3 regions of the Streptomyces sp. Tek67B01 genome follow, and region 2 is predicted to be linked to each of the others. Evidence: riboswitches for the same ligand, from Rfam matches in the RefSeq annotation. Region 2 holds a riboswitch; each other region holds the start of a gene.
The links. A riboswitch is a leader RNA that binds a small molecule or an ion and turns the genes downstream of it on or off. The one in region 2 is predicted to bind cobalamin.

Region 1: another riboswitch for cobalamin. It lies ahead of ACV7NM_RS24360 (cobalamin biosynthesis protein); the one in region 2 lies ahead of cobN (cobaltochelatase subunit CobN).
Region 3: another riboswitch for cobalamin. It lies ahead of ACV7NM_RS11435 (ribonucleoside-diphosphate reductase subunit alpha); the one in region 2 lies ahead of cobN (cobaltochelatase subunit CobN).

Annotation. Positions count from the first base shown of each region.
Region 1 is NZ_JBUYUY010000001.1:5,423,023-5,426,974, forward strand. It holds gene ACV7NM_RS24355 (cobyric acid synthase) at 1-580, opposite strand, end outside; gene ACV7NM_RS24360 (cobalamin biosynthesis protein) at 577-1,584, opposite strand; cobalamin riboswitch at 1,621-1,773, opposite strand; gene ACV7NM_RS24365 (hypothetical protein) at 1,881-2,102, opposite strand; gene ACV7NM_RS24370 (anion permease) at 2,131-3,390, opposite strand; gene ACV7NM_RS24375 (alpha/beta hydrolase family protein) at 3,743-3,952, shown strand, end outside.
Region 2 is NZ_JBUYUY010000001.1:1,606,889-1,610,840, reverse strand. It holds gene cobN (cobaltochelatase subunit CobN) at 1-2,167, opposite strand, end outside; cobalamin riboswitch at 2,208-2,334, opposite strand; gene cobG (precorrin-3B synthase) at 2,658-3,952, shown strand, end outside.
Region 3 is NZ_JBUYUY010000001.1:2,599,611-2,603,562, reverse strand. It holds gene ACV7NM_RS11435 (ribonucleoside-diphosphate reductase subunit alpha) at 1-1,236, opposite strand, end outside; cobalamin riboswitch at 1,390-1,513, opposite strand; gene ACV7NM_RS11430 (GNAT family N-acetyltransferase) at 1,567-2,067, opposite strand; gene ACV7NM_RS11425 (CstA-like transporter-associated (seleno)protein) at 2,144-2,341, opposite strand; gene ACV7NM_RS11420 (carbon starvation CstA family protein) at 2,338-3,952, opposite strand, start outside.

The DNA of each region.
Region 1 (3,952 bases), 3.8 Mb from region 2:
ACTGGTCCTCGGGCGACAGCAGCGCCGTCGTCCCGAAGAACGAGGCGAAGACGCCGCCCCGATCGATGTCCCCGACCACCACGACCGGGAAGCGCGCGGCCCGCGCGATGCCCATGTTCACGATGTCGGTCCGGCGCAGGTTGATCTCGGCCGGACTGCCCGCCCCCTCGCAGATCACGGCGTCATACGTGCCCCGCAGCTCCTCCAGGCAGTCCGTGACGATCCCGAGCAACCGCTCCTGACGTCCGCCGTGGTAGCCGCGGGCGCTCATCTCGCCCACCGGCTTTCCCAACAGCACCACCTGGCTGCTGCGGTCACTGCCGGGCTTGAGCAACACCGGGTTCATCAGCGCCGTCGGCTCCACGCGCGCGGCCTGCGCCTGCATCGCCTGGGCCCGGCCGATCTCCGCGCCCTCGCGCGTGACGAACGAGTTCAGCGACATGTTCTGCGCCTTGAACGGCGCCACCTTCACGCCCTGTCGGGACAGCCAGCGGCAGATGCCCGCCGTGACCACGCTCTTGCCCGCGTCCGACGTGGTCCCAGCGACCAGCAGACCGCCGCCCCGCTTCGAGCCGCTCATGCCCGCCCCTTCCCCGATTGCCGGGCCGGCCACCAGGCCGACCGCGCTGCCGATCGCGCTGTCGACCACCGTGTCACCGCACAGCGCAGTGCCACACACGTCCCCAGTGCCACCCACGTCACCCGCTGCGAAAGCCGTACCGCCCGCTCGATGTCCGACACCTCGACCGGCCGCCCGGCGGCGCCGTTCAACACGGCCCGGTGCTCGACCCGGCCGCCGTACGCGAGGGTTCCGCCCAGCCGTACGCCCAGCGCCCCGGCGAAGGAGGCCTCCACTGGACCGGCGTTGGGGCTCGGGTGCGCGGCGGCGTCGGCGCGCCAGGCCCGTACCGCCCCCCGCCGGTCGGGTCCGACCAGTACGGCGGCGAGCGCGGTCAGCCGGGCGCCGGGCCAGCCCGCGACGTCGTCGAGCCGGGCGGAGGCCCATCCGTAGCGCAGGTAGCGCGGCGACTTGTGGCCCACCATCGCGTCCAGGGTGTTCACGGCGCGGAACGCCAGCAGCCCGGGCACGCCGGCGAGGGCGCCCCAGACCAACGCCCCCACGACCGCGTCGGAGGTGTTCTCGGCGACCGACTCCACGACCGCGCGGGCCAACTGCTGCTCGTCCAGGGCCTGCGGGTCGCGCCCGCACAGGTGCGGCAGCCGCTCCCGCGCCACCTCGCCGTCCCCGGCGGCGAGCGCCCCGCCGATGGCGCGGGCCTCCCGACCGAGCGAGGTGCCGCCGACGACGGCCCAGGTGGCGGCGGCGGTCAGGGCGATACGGGCGACCGCGGGCCGGGAGCGCACGGCGCGGGCGCCGAGCGCGCCTATCGCCGCCGCGCCCCCCGCGCACGTCAGGGTGTGGACCACGCCCCGTACCCGGTCGTCGCGCCACAGGGCGCGTTCGAGGGCGGCGGCGGCTCTTCCGAAGGCGGCCACGGGGTGCCCCCGGCGCGGATCACCGAAGATCCGGTCGCCGATCAGGCCCGCCGTGGCGCCGTACGCGAATACGCGATCGGCACGCATGGTGGCAGTTGTGTCCTCGCTCAGGGTCCGCGCCCTGGTTCGTGGTGTCCGGTGGCGAGAGTTCCTGGCTCCCGGGACGCACGGACCGCGTGCTCCCGGTGACAGTGGCGGGACCGCGCCGGATTCGCACCGGACTTCCTCTCCATGCCGCCGTATTGGCTCGGGCAGTCCACCACGCACCGCGAACGCCCGTCAACTTGCCGTTGACCTGCGGCGAGGGGGGTGGGGCGGCCGGGGCGGGGGCATGCGAAAGCTCCCCACGGGAATCCCGCGGGGAGCTTTCGACGGTCGTCGCGTCAGCTGACGATCAGATAGATCGCGTAGGCCACGGCGAGGCCGCAGAGCGCGAAGCACGCGTAGGCGCCGCTGCGGGCCGCGGTGGCGGCCCCACCCTGCTCGGTGGCCGCCTCGTGCCTGGAGAGGCCCACCAGCCCCAGGGTGAACAGGGCCACGAGGGCGACGGTGGCGGAGAGGCTGACCCCGAAGACGGAGCCGAGTGCTGCCCAGTCGATCTTCATACCGCTGATTCCTCTGTCGTTCTCGGGGTCAGACCGCCGCGGCCGGAGCCACGGGTGCCGGGGCGGCCGCCGGGATGGTGGCCTTGAGGTCCTCGTCGGTCACCGCGGCGGTGGTACCGGCGGCGGCGATCGGCGGGACGGTGACGGCGGCCATGGCCGTGGTGACGACGCCGGGAGCCTCGGCCGACTCGGCCTCCGTGACGTTGTGGTGGTCGACGACCTGGCGGCGCGAGATGAACCAGATCGCGGCGCAGGAGGCGACCAGGAAGACCACGACGGCGGCGACGCCGACGTTGCCGGTGCGCATGACCATCTCGGCGCCGGCGCCGACCAGGGCGGCGGCGGGCAGGGTCAGGCCCCACGCGATGAACATGCGGGTGGCGGTGGACCAGCGGACCACACCGCCCTTGCGGCCCAGACCCGCGCCCATGACCGCGCCGGAGCAGGCGTGGGTGGTGGAGAGGGAGAAGCCGAGGGTGGAGGAGGCCAGGATGACGCTCGCGGCCGAGGTCTGGGCGGCGAAGCCCTGCTGCGGGTGGAGGTCGGTCAGACCGCTGCCCATGGTGCGGATGATGCGCCAGCCGCCCAGGTAGGTACCCATCGCGATGGCCATGCCGGCGGAGACGATGACCCAGACCGGCGGGTTCGCACCGGAGTCCAGGGCGCCGCCCGCGACGAGCGCGAGCGTGATGATGCCCATCGTCTTCTGGGCGTCGTTGGTGCCGTGGGCGAGGGAGACGAGACCGGCCGAGGCGATCTGACCGGCGCGGTACCCCTTGGTGGCGGTCTTGCCGCCGACCTTGCCACCGAGCTTGTACGTGAGCCGCGCGGCGAGCATCGCGGCCACACCGGCCACGATGGGAGCGGCGACGGCGGGGATGAGCACCTTGGTGACGACAACGCTGCCGTTGACCGCGCCGAGGCCGGCCGAGGCCACCGCGGCGCCGATCAGGCCGCCCATCAGGGCGTGGGAGGAGCTGGAGGGAAGCCCGACCAGCCAGGTGACGAGGTTCCAGAGGATCGCGCCGACCAGGGCGGCGAAGATCACTTCAGGCTGGATGCCCTGCTCGTTGACCAGGCCCTTGGAGATCGTCTTGGCGACCTCCACGGACATGAACGCGCCGACGAGGTTGAGCACGGCGGACATGGCCACCGCCGTCTTGGGCTTGAGAGCGCCGGTCGAGATGGTGGTCGCCATCGCGTTGGCTGTGTCGTGGAAACCGTTCGTGAAGTCGAACACGAGAGCGGTGATGATCACGATCCCGAGGAGAAGCGTTATGTGCTCCATTTACCCAGGCTTCTGTTTGGCGTCAGTGGCTCGGCGACCGTAAGCAACCTGAGTGAACGGAAGATGAACTGGGGGAGGTCGGGTGGTGTCGCGGCTCCGGGCGCGATCGGGGCCTTCCTCCCGGTTCGGCCCCAGATCCAACGAAAAAGGCACGTCACGGCGGGTGATCGGCTCTCACGGGCAGGCGTTTCCGGGCGTCCCGGTGGCTCCTCGCGCCCCTCCCGACGAGACCCAGATCACGGTCGCCGGCGGCGGGCCGGAAGTGTTACCCGACGTTACCCACCGTTGTCCGGCGGTTGCGGAATGACTTACTCCGGTGGCCTCCACACCGTCGCGCCTGGACACTGGAGCGGTGCGTACCGCCACAGCGACGGCAGCGGCCGTCACCGCGACCTTGATCGGTGCCGGCGCGGCCGTCGTCGCGGCCGGCCGGTACGCCGCCGACGCGGCCCTCCGCCCCGAACCCGGGCGACCCCTGCCCGGCGGCCCCCGACTCACCGTCCACTCCACCGCGGCCGGCCGGGTCGCGCTGACCCGCTCGCTCGCCTCGCTGCGCCCCGGC
Region 2 (3,952 bases):
CGTCCGCCGAGGTGCGGGTCGCCGCGGACTCGTCCAGGCCGAGCGCCTCGCGCAGGCCGGGCAGAGCCGTCGTACCGCCCCAGATCTGGCGGGCGCGCAGGATCGCCAGGACCAGGTTGACGCGGGCCTCACCGGTCGGGGCGCCGCCCAGGACGTGGAGTCCGTCCCGGATCTGCGCGTCCTTGACCTCGCAGAGCCAGCCGTCGACGTGGAGGAGGAAGTCGTCGAAGCCCTCGTCGTCGGGGCGCTCTTCCAGGCCCAGGTCGTGGTGGAGCTTCGCCGCCTGGATCAGCGTCCAGATCTGGGCCCGGATGGCGGGCAGCTTCGCCGGGTCCATGGCACTGATCTGCGCGTACTCGTCCAGGTGCTGTTCGAGGCGGGCGATGTCGCCGTACGACTCGGCGCGCGCCATCGGCGGCACCAGGTGGTCGACCAGGGTGGCGTGCACGCGGCGCTTGGCCTGCGTGCCCTCGCCCGGGTCGTTGACGAGGAACGGGTAGATGAGGGGCAGGTCGCCGAGGGCGGCGTCCGGGGCGCAGGAGGCGGAGAGGCCGGCGTTCTTGCCCGGAAGCCATTCGAGGTTGCCGTGCTTGCCCAGGTGGATCATCGCGTCCGCGCCGAAACCGCCGTCTTCCGCGCGGGCCTGGATCCAGCGGTACGCGGCCAGGTAGTGGTGCGAGGGCGGCAGGTCCGGGTCGTGGTAGATCGCGATCGGATTCTCGCCGAAGCCGCGCGGCGGCTGGATGAGGATGAGGAGGTTGCCGCGGCGCAGCGCCGCGAGGATGATGTCGCCCTCCGGGTTCGCGGAACGGTCCACGAACATGTTGCCGGGCGCCTCGCCCCAGTGTTCGTTGACGCTGTCGCGCAGTTCGGCCGGGAGTTCGGCGAACCAGCGCTTGTAGTCGGCGGCCGGGATGCGGACGGGGTTGCGGGCCAGCTGCTCCTCGGTGAGCCAGTCCTGGTCGTGGCCGCCGGCCTCGATCAGGGCACGGATCAACTCGTCGCCGTCGCCGGAGACCAGGCCCGGGATCTCGTCGACGGGACCGAAGTCGTAGCCGCCGGCGACGAGGGTGCGCAGGAGTTCGACGGCGCTGGCCGGGGTGTCCAGGCCGACCGCGTTGCCGATGCGGGAGTGCTTCGTCGGGTACGCGGAGAGGACCAGCGCGACCCTCTTGTCACGGCGCTCGATGTGGCGCAGCCGGGCGTGGCGTACGGCGATGCCCGCGACGCGGGCGGCCCGCTCGGGGTCGGCGACGTAGGCGGGCAGGCCGTCCTCGTCGAGCTCCTTGAAGGAGAACGGGACGGTGATCAGGCGGCCGTCGAACTCCGGGACGGCCACCTGGGTGGCGGCGTCCAGCGGGGACAGGCCCTCGTCGTTCTCCTCCCACGCGCTGCGGGAGCCCGTCAGGCACAGGGCCTGGAGGATCGGCACGCCGAGCGCGGCCAGCGCGCCCGCGTCCCAGGACTCGTCGTCGCCGCCCGCCGAGGCGGTCGCGGGCTTCGTGCCGCCCGCCGCGAGGACGGTGGTGACGATGGCGTCCGCCGACTCCAGGGCGGTGAGCAGTTCCGGCTCCGGGGCGCGGAGGGAGGAGACGTAGAGGGGGAGCGGCTGGGCGCCGTGGGCCTCGATGGCCTCGCACAGGGCGTGCACGAAAGCGGTGTTGCCGCTCATCTGGTGGGCGCGGTAGTACAGCACGGCGATGCGGGGACCGGTGGTACGGGCCGGGGTGCGCTCCAGCGGGCCCCAAGTGGGGGCGGCGGCCGGGGGTTCGAAGCCGTGGCCGGTCAGCAGCACGGTGTCGGAGAGGAAGCGGGCCAGCTGGTCCAAGTTGGCGGGGCCGCCGTGGGCGAGGTAGCCGTGCGCTTCGGCGGCGATGCCGATGGGGACGGTCGAGGCCTCCATCAGCTGCGCGTCGGGGGCCTGTTCGCCGGTCAGGACCACGACCGGGCGGTGCTGGTCGGGGGCCAGGAGGAGGTCGAGGCCGTCCTGCCAGGCGCGCAGGCCGCCGAGGAGGCGTACGACGACCAGTTCGACCCCGTCGAGGAGGGCGGGCAGGTCGTCCAGGGGAAGGCGGGAGGGGTTCGCGAACCGGTACGGGACGGGGCCGTTGGCGGCGGCGCGGGCGCTGAGCAGATCGGTGTCGGACGTCGACAGCAGCAGGATCATGCGGCGGCAGGCCTTCCTCGGGGTTTCCGCGCCCCGGGCAGTGAGGACAGCGGGAGTTCCTGACTCACCCGACCGATCGCTCGGCGGGGTTCACAGTGGCGGGACCGCGCCGGAATCGCACCGGGCTTCCTCCCATGTCGCCGTCCTCGGCGATGACGGGCCGTGTGGCCCGCCGGTGGTCATCTTAGGTGGCCGGGGGAGGGGGTGGGTGCCGGGGTGCGGGATGCCTGTGGCGCGGGTGCGGGGTGCGGTGTGGTTGCGGCGCGGGCGTGGGTGCGGGCCGTTGCGGGGGCTCTGCCCCCGGGCCCCTGCGCCTCAAACGCCGGCGGGGCTGGATTGTGCGGCGGGGGTGGATTGTGGGGCGGGCTGGATTGTGCGGCGGGGGTGGGTTGTGTCGCGGGGCTGGATTGTGCGGCGGGGCCGGATGTGGCCGGTAGTGGTGGTGATCGACACAGCGGGCGGGCGCAGAATCGTGGGTATGCTCGCGGCCATGCCCCAGCCCCCTTCCGCCGCATCGCGGGACGAACCCGTCATACGGGACCGAGGCGACGCCTGCCCGGGCGCGCTGCGGTTGCACCGGGCGGACGACGGGTACCTCGCCCGGGTGCGGATACCCGGCGGCATGCTCGGGGCGCACGCGGCCGGGATGCTCGCCGACGCGGCGGACCGGCTCGGCGACGGGCACATCGACCTCACCTCGCGCGGCAACGCCCAGTTGCGCGGCCTCGGGGAGGGCTGCGGAGGCGAACTGGCCCGCGTCCTGGCCGACGCGGGGCTCCTGCCCGCGCCCTCCCACGAGCGGGTCCGCAACGTCGTCGCCTCCCCGCTGACCGGCCTCGACCGGGGCGGGCTGCCCGACGTGGCGCCCTGGGTCACGGAGCTGGACCGGCTGCTCTGCGCGAGCGAAGAGGCGACCGCCCTGTCCGGGCGGTTCCTGTTCGCCCTCGACGACGGACGCGGCGACGTGAGTCGCCTCGACGCGGACGTGACCCTCCTCGCACGGGGCCCCGAGCACGCCCTGCTCACGACGGCAGGCGCCCGCGAAGGCCTGCTGCTGGCCGCCGCCGACGCGCCCCGGGCCGCCCTCGTCGCCGCCCGGTACTTCCTCGACGCCGCACGGGAAGCCGGCGCGCGGTCCTGGCGAATTACCGAATTGCCTCCCGAACATCCTCTCGATGTACGGGAGTTGAGGGTTCGGTTGGCCGATTCTTCGATCACCGCCACCGCGATTCCCGTCACCGGCGCCGCGCCCCCGGCCGGCGCGTCCTCCGATCCCGCCCCCGAACCCGGCCTGGTCGAAGGGCCCGGGCAGAGCGTCGCGCTCTCCGTGCTCGCGCCCCTGGGCCGCCTCACCACCGCCCAGTGGAGCCTCCTGGCGGGCCTCACGGGGCGGCTGCGCCTGACCCCCTGGCGCGGGATCGTCGTCCCCGGACTGACCGCCCCCGCCGCGGGGGACGCCCTCGCCGCCCTCGCCGACGCCGGGCTGATCACCGCCCCGGCCGACCCCCGACGATCCGTCACCGCCTGTACGGGCCAACCGGGGTGCGCCCGCTCCCACCGCGACGTGCGCGCCGACGCGCGGGACGTCACCGCGCGGGCGGCAGGGCCGGTGCCCGTTCACTGGTCGGGATGCGAACGACGCTGCGGGCACCCGCGCGGGACCGCCTGGGTGGACGTGCTCGCGACCCCCGACGGGTACGACCTCCGCGTCCCCGGCCGCGCCCCGCACCAGGGCGTACACCCCTCCGACCTTGCCGCGGCCCTCAGGGACGCACGCCGCACCAC
Region 3 (3,952 bases), 990 kb from region 2:
GGTCTGCGCGAGGGTGCGCATCATCCGGCCGTAGAGGTCGCGGGCGGGCATGGTCTTGCGGGCCAGGCCGGCCGCCTCGGCCCGGCGGTAGGCGGCGTCGAACTCGTCGCCCCAGAGGTCGACCAGCTCGGGGACGTCGGCGGGGGAGAAGAGCGACCAGTGGGCGTCGGCGTTCACCCGGCGCATGAACTCGTCCGGAACCCAGTGGGCCAGGTTCAGGTTGTGCGTACGGCGCTGGTCCTCACCGGTGTTGTCGCGCAGCTCCAGGAACTCCTCGATGTCCGCGTGCCAGGTCTCCAGGTAGACGGCTGCGGCACCCTTGCGGCGACCGCCCTGGTTGACGGCGGCGACGGACGCGTCGAGGGTCTTGAGGAACGGGACGATGCCGTTGGAGTGGCCGTTGGTGCCCCGGATCAGCGAACCGCGGGCGCGGATGCGGGAGTACGACAGGCCGATGCCGCCGGCGTGCTTGGACAGGCGCGCGACCTGGTGGTAGCGGTCGTAGATCGAGTCGAGCTCGTCCAGCGGGGAGTCCAGCAGGTAGCAGGAGGACATCTGCGGGTGGCGGGTGCCCGAGTTGAACAGGGTGGGGGAGGACGGCAGGTAGTCCAGGCGGCTCATCAGCCGGTACAGCGAGGCCACTTCCTCGACGGCCGGCACGCTGTCGTCGGCGGCGAGACCGCAGGCCACGCGAAGCATGAAGTACTGCGGCGTCTCGATCACCTGACGGGTGATGGGGTGGCGCAGCAGGTAGCGGCTGTGCAGGGTGCGCAGGCCGAAGAAGCCGAAGCGGTCGTCGGCGCCCTCGGCGAGGGCGTGCTCGACCAGCGCGTCGAGCCGGTTCGCGTGGGCAGCCACGAAGTCGGCCGTGCGGTCGGCGATCAGGCCCTCGCGGTGGCCCACCGCGACGGACGCGGCGAAGGAGGTCGCGCCCTGGCCCGCGGCCTCGTCGCGCACGGCCAGCGTCAACAGGCGGGCGGCCAGCCGGGAGTAGGCGGGGTCCTCGGAGATCAGCCCGGCCGCGGCCTCGGTGGCCAGCGAGCGCAGTTCGGCCTTGTCCGCGGCGGCGCTGCGGCCGCGCAGGGCGGCGGCGGCGACCCGGCCGGGGTCGGTGTCGGGGAGGTCGGCCGTCAGCTCGGTGAGGGTACGCAGCAGCGCGGCCCCATGGCCCCCGCCGTTGGTCGCACTGTCGGACGGGTCGGACTCGGCGCGCGGTGCGGCGGGCGCGATGGTCACGGGGGAGCTCTCCCTCACTCGGCTCCGGGATACCGTCGGTGCGGGGCGCGAGCGGGCGCGCGCGGGCGCGTCCCCAACTCTGGGCACGCTTGCGCCGCGCGGCGTCCACCGGCCCAACCGCGAGGCCCGGACGTGGCTGTACCCGGTTCGGTCGAGCCGGGCGCGCTGTCGGCAGGTCCTCGGACTTGCTCGTGCACCAATGGGCGCAGTTCATACCGTTGCGGGACAGTTCCGGATTCGCACCGGATTCCCCTGCGGCGACAGCGAGCACGAGCATACATGTGGGGGCACCCTCCTGGGGGACCCCCTAGATGTTGTGTCGCGCGCCGACTACAGCGCGAGACCGTACGTGAGCAAAGTGAGGTCGGGGACGGGTGCCCAGTCCCGTTCCGGCGACCGGACGAAGCCCAGGCGCTCATAGATCCGGTGGGCGCCGAGCATGTCCGGCGTGGTCGACAGGACCAGCCGCCGTACGCCCTCGACGGCCCGTGAGCGGTCGACGCAGGCCCGCACCAACGCCTCGCCTGCGCCCCGGCCGCGGCCCTCGCGGGCGACCGCCAGCATCCGGAACTCGGCCTCGTCCGCGCGGGCGATGTCGCACAGGAGGCTGCCCGGCGCGGCGAAGGTCACACCGCCCACCACGCGCCCGTCGCCCAGCACGGCGACGAGCACCTCGGCGGCCGCGGCGCGCCCGGGCACGTCCCGGAGCCTGGCGAGGTACGGGTCGTCCTCGCCGTACGTGAGCAGCCCGTCCTCCAGGTAGGCGCGGGCGGTGATGTCCCCGAGCGTCTCGTACTCCGCCGGCAGCGCCCGTCTGATCGTGATGTCCATGGCATCGAGTGTGCCCCTCGGGCACGGAAAGGGCCGCCGCGTTTCCCGGGGGGATACGCGGCGGCCCGTGGCCGGTTCAGCAGCAGCGGAAGCCCTCGCGCGGATCCGCCTCGCGGGAGTCCGTGCGGGCGCGCTCGAAGGCGCGTCGGGTGAGGACCTCGGTGTCCGGGTCGTGGGAGCGGGCGTGGGCCACGTAGCGGTCGTAGGCGGCCTCACCGGTGAACTCCCGTACGTAGTACCTGGCTTTGGCCAGCACTTCCCGGACGCCGCTCACGCCACCGGCTCCTTGGCCTTGCCGCCGCCCGAGTCGAGGCCGGCCGCGGCCAGCTCCGCCCGCTCCTCGGGCGTGGCGATCAGACCCGCCGGGGCGACGATCCTCGACTCGGTCCAGGGGACTTCGGTGAGGGTGACGCCCTGCGGCGCGCGGACCGCCTTGACGCAGACGCGGGCGGCGTCCACCAGCACGATGACGATCAGCAGGGCGAACAGCACCGACAGCACGCCGTCCACCGTGGCGTTGGTGACCACGGTGTGCATCTGGGCGAGGTCCTTGGCCGGCTTGATGACCTTTCCGGCGTCGATGCCGTCCTGGTACAGGTCGCGCTGGGCGAAGAAGCCGATCTTCGGGTTGTCCGAGAAGACCTTCTGGTAACTGGCGGTGAGGGTCACCGCCACGTCCCACGCCAGCGGGACGCCGGTCACCCAGGCCCACTTGAGTCGGCCGGACTTGACCAGCAGCGTGGTGCATACCGCCAGGGCGACCGCCGCGAGCAGCTGGTTCGCGATGCCGAACAGCGGGAACAGCTGGTTGATGCCGCCCAGCGGGTCCTCGACGCCCACCCACAGGAAGTAGCCCCAACCGCCGACGACGACGGCGCTCGCGATCCAGACGCCCGGCTTCCAGCTGACGTCCTTGAAGGACTTGTGCACGTTTCCGAGGGTGTCCTGGAGCATGAAGCGGCCGACGCGGGTGCCCGCGTCGACGGTGGTCAGGATGAAAAGGGCCTCGAACATGATGGCGAAGTGGTACCAGAAGGCCTTCATCCCGGCCCCGCCGATGACGGAGGAGAAGATCTCCGACATTCCGAGTGCGAAGGTCGGGGCGCCGCCGGTGCGGGACAGCAGGGTGGTTTCCTCGACGTCCTTCGCGGCCCGGGCCAGTGCCTCGGGGGAGATGGCGAACCCGAAGTGCGTCACGGCCTGGGACGCGGTCTCGACGGTGGTGCCGATGACCCCGGCGGGGGAGTTCACGGCGAAGAACAGGCCCGGTTCGATGATGCAGGCCGCGATCACGGCCATGACGGCGACGAAGGACTCGGTGAGCATCGCGCCGTAGCCGATGACCCGGACCTGGGTCTCCTTCTGGATCATCTTCGGGGTGGTGCCCGAGGAGACCAGCGCGTGGAAGCCGGACAGCGCGCCGCACGCGATGGTGATGAAGACGAACGGGAACATCGAGCCGGCGAAGACCGGTCCGTCCCCGCGCGAGGCGAAGTCGGTGACGGAGGGCATCTTCAGCATGGGCATCGCGATGACCACGCCGACCGCCAGCAGCGCGATGGTGCCGACCTTCATGAAGGTGGAGAGGTAGTCGCGCGGGGCGAGCAACATCCACACGGGCAGGACGGAGGCCACGAAGCCGTAGGCGACCATCCAGATGACCAGCGTCTGCTTGTCGAGGGTGAAGACGTCGGCGAACGAGGAGTCGGCGACCCAGCCGCCCGCGACGATGGCGAGCAGCAGCAGGGCGACACCGATCAGGGAGACCTCGGTGATCCGTCCCGGTCGCAGGACGCGCAGGTAGAAGCCCATGAACAGGGCGATCGGGATGGTCATGCCGATGGAGAAGACGCCCCAGGGGGAGTCGGCCAGCGCGTTGACGATG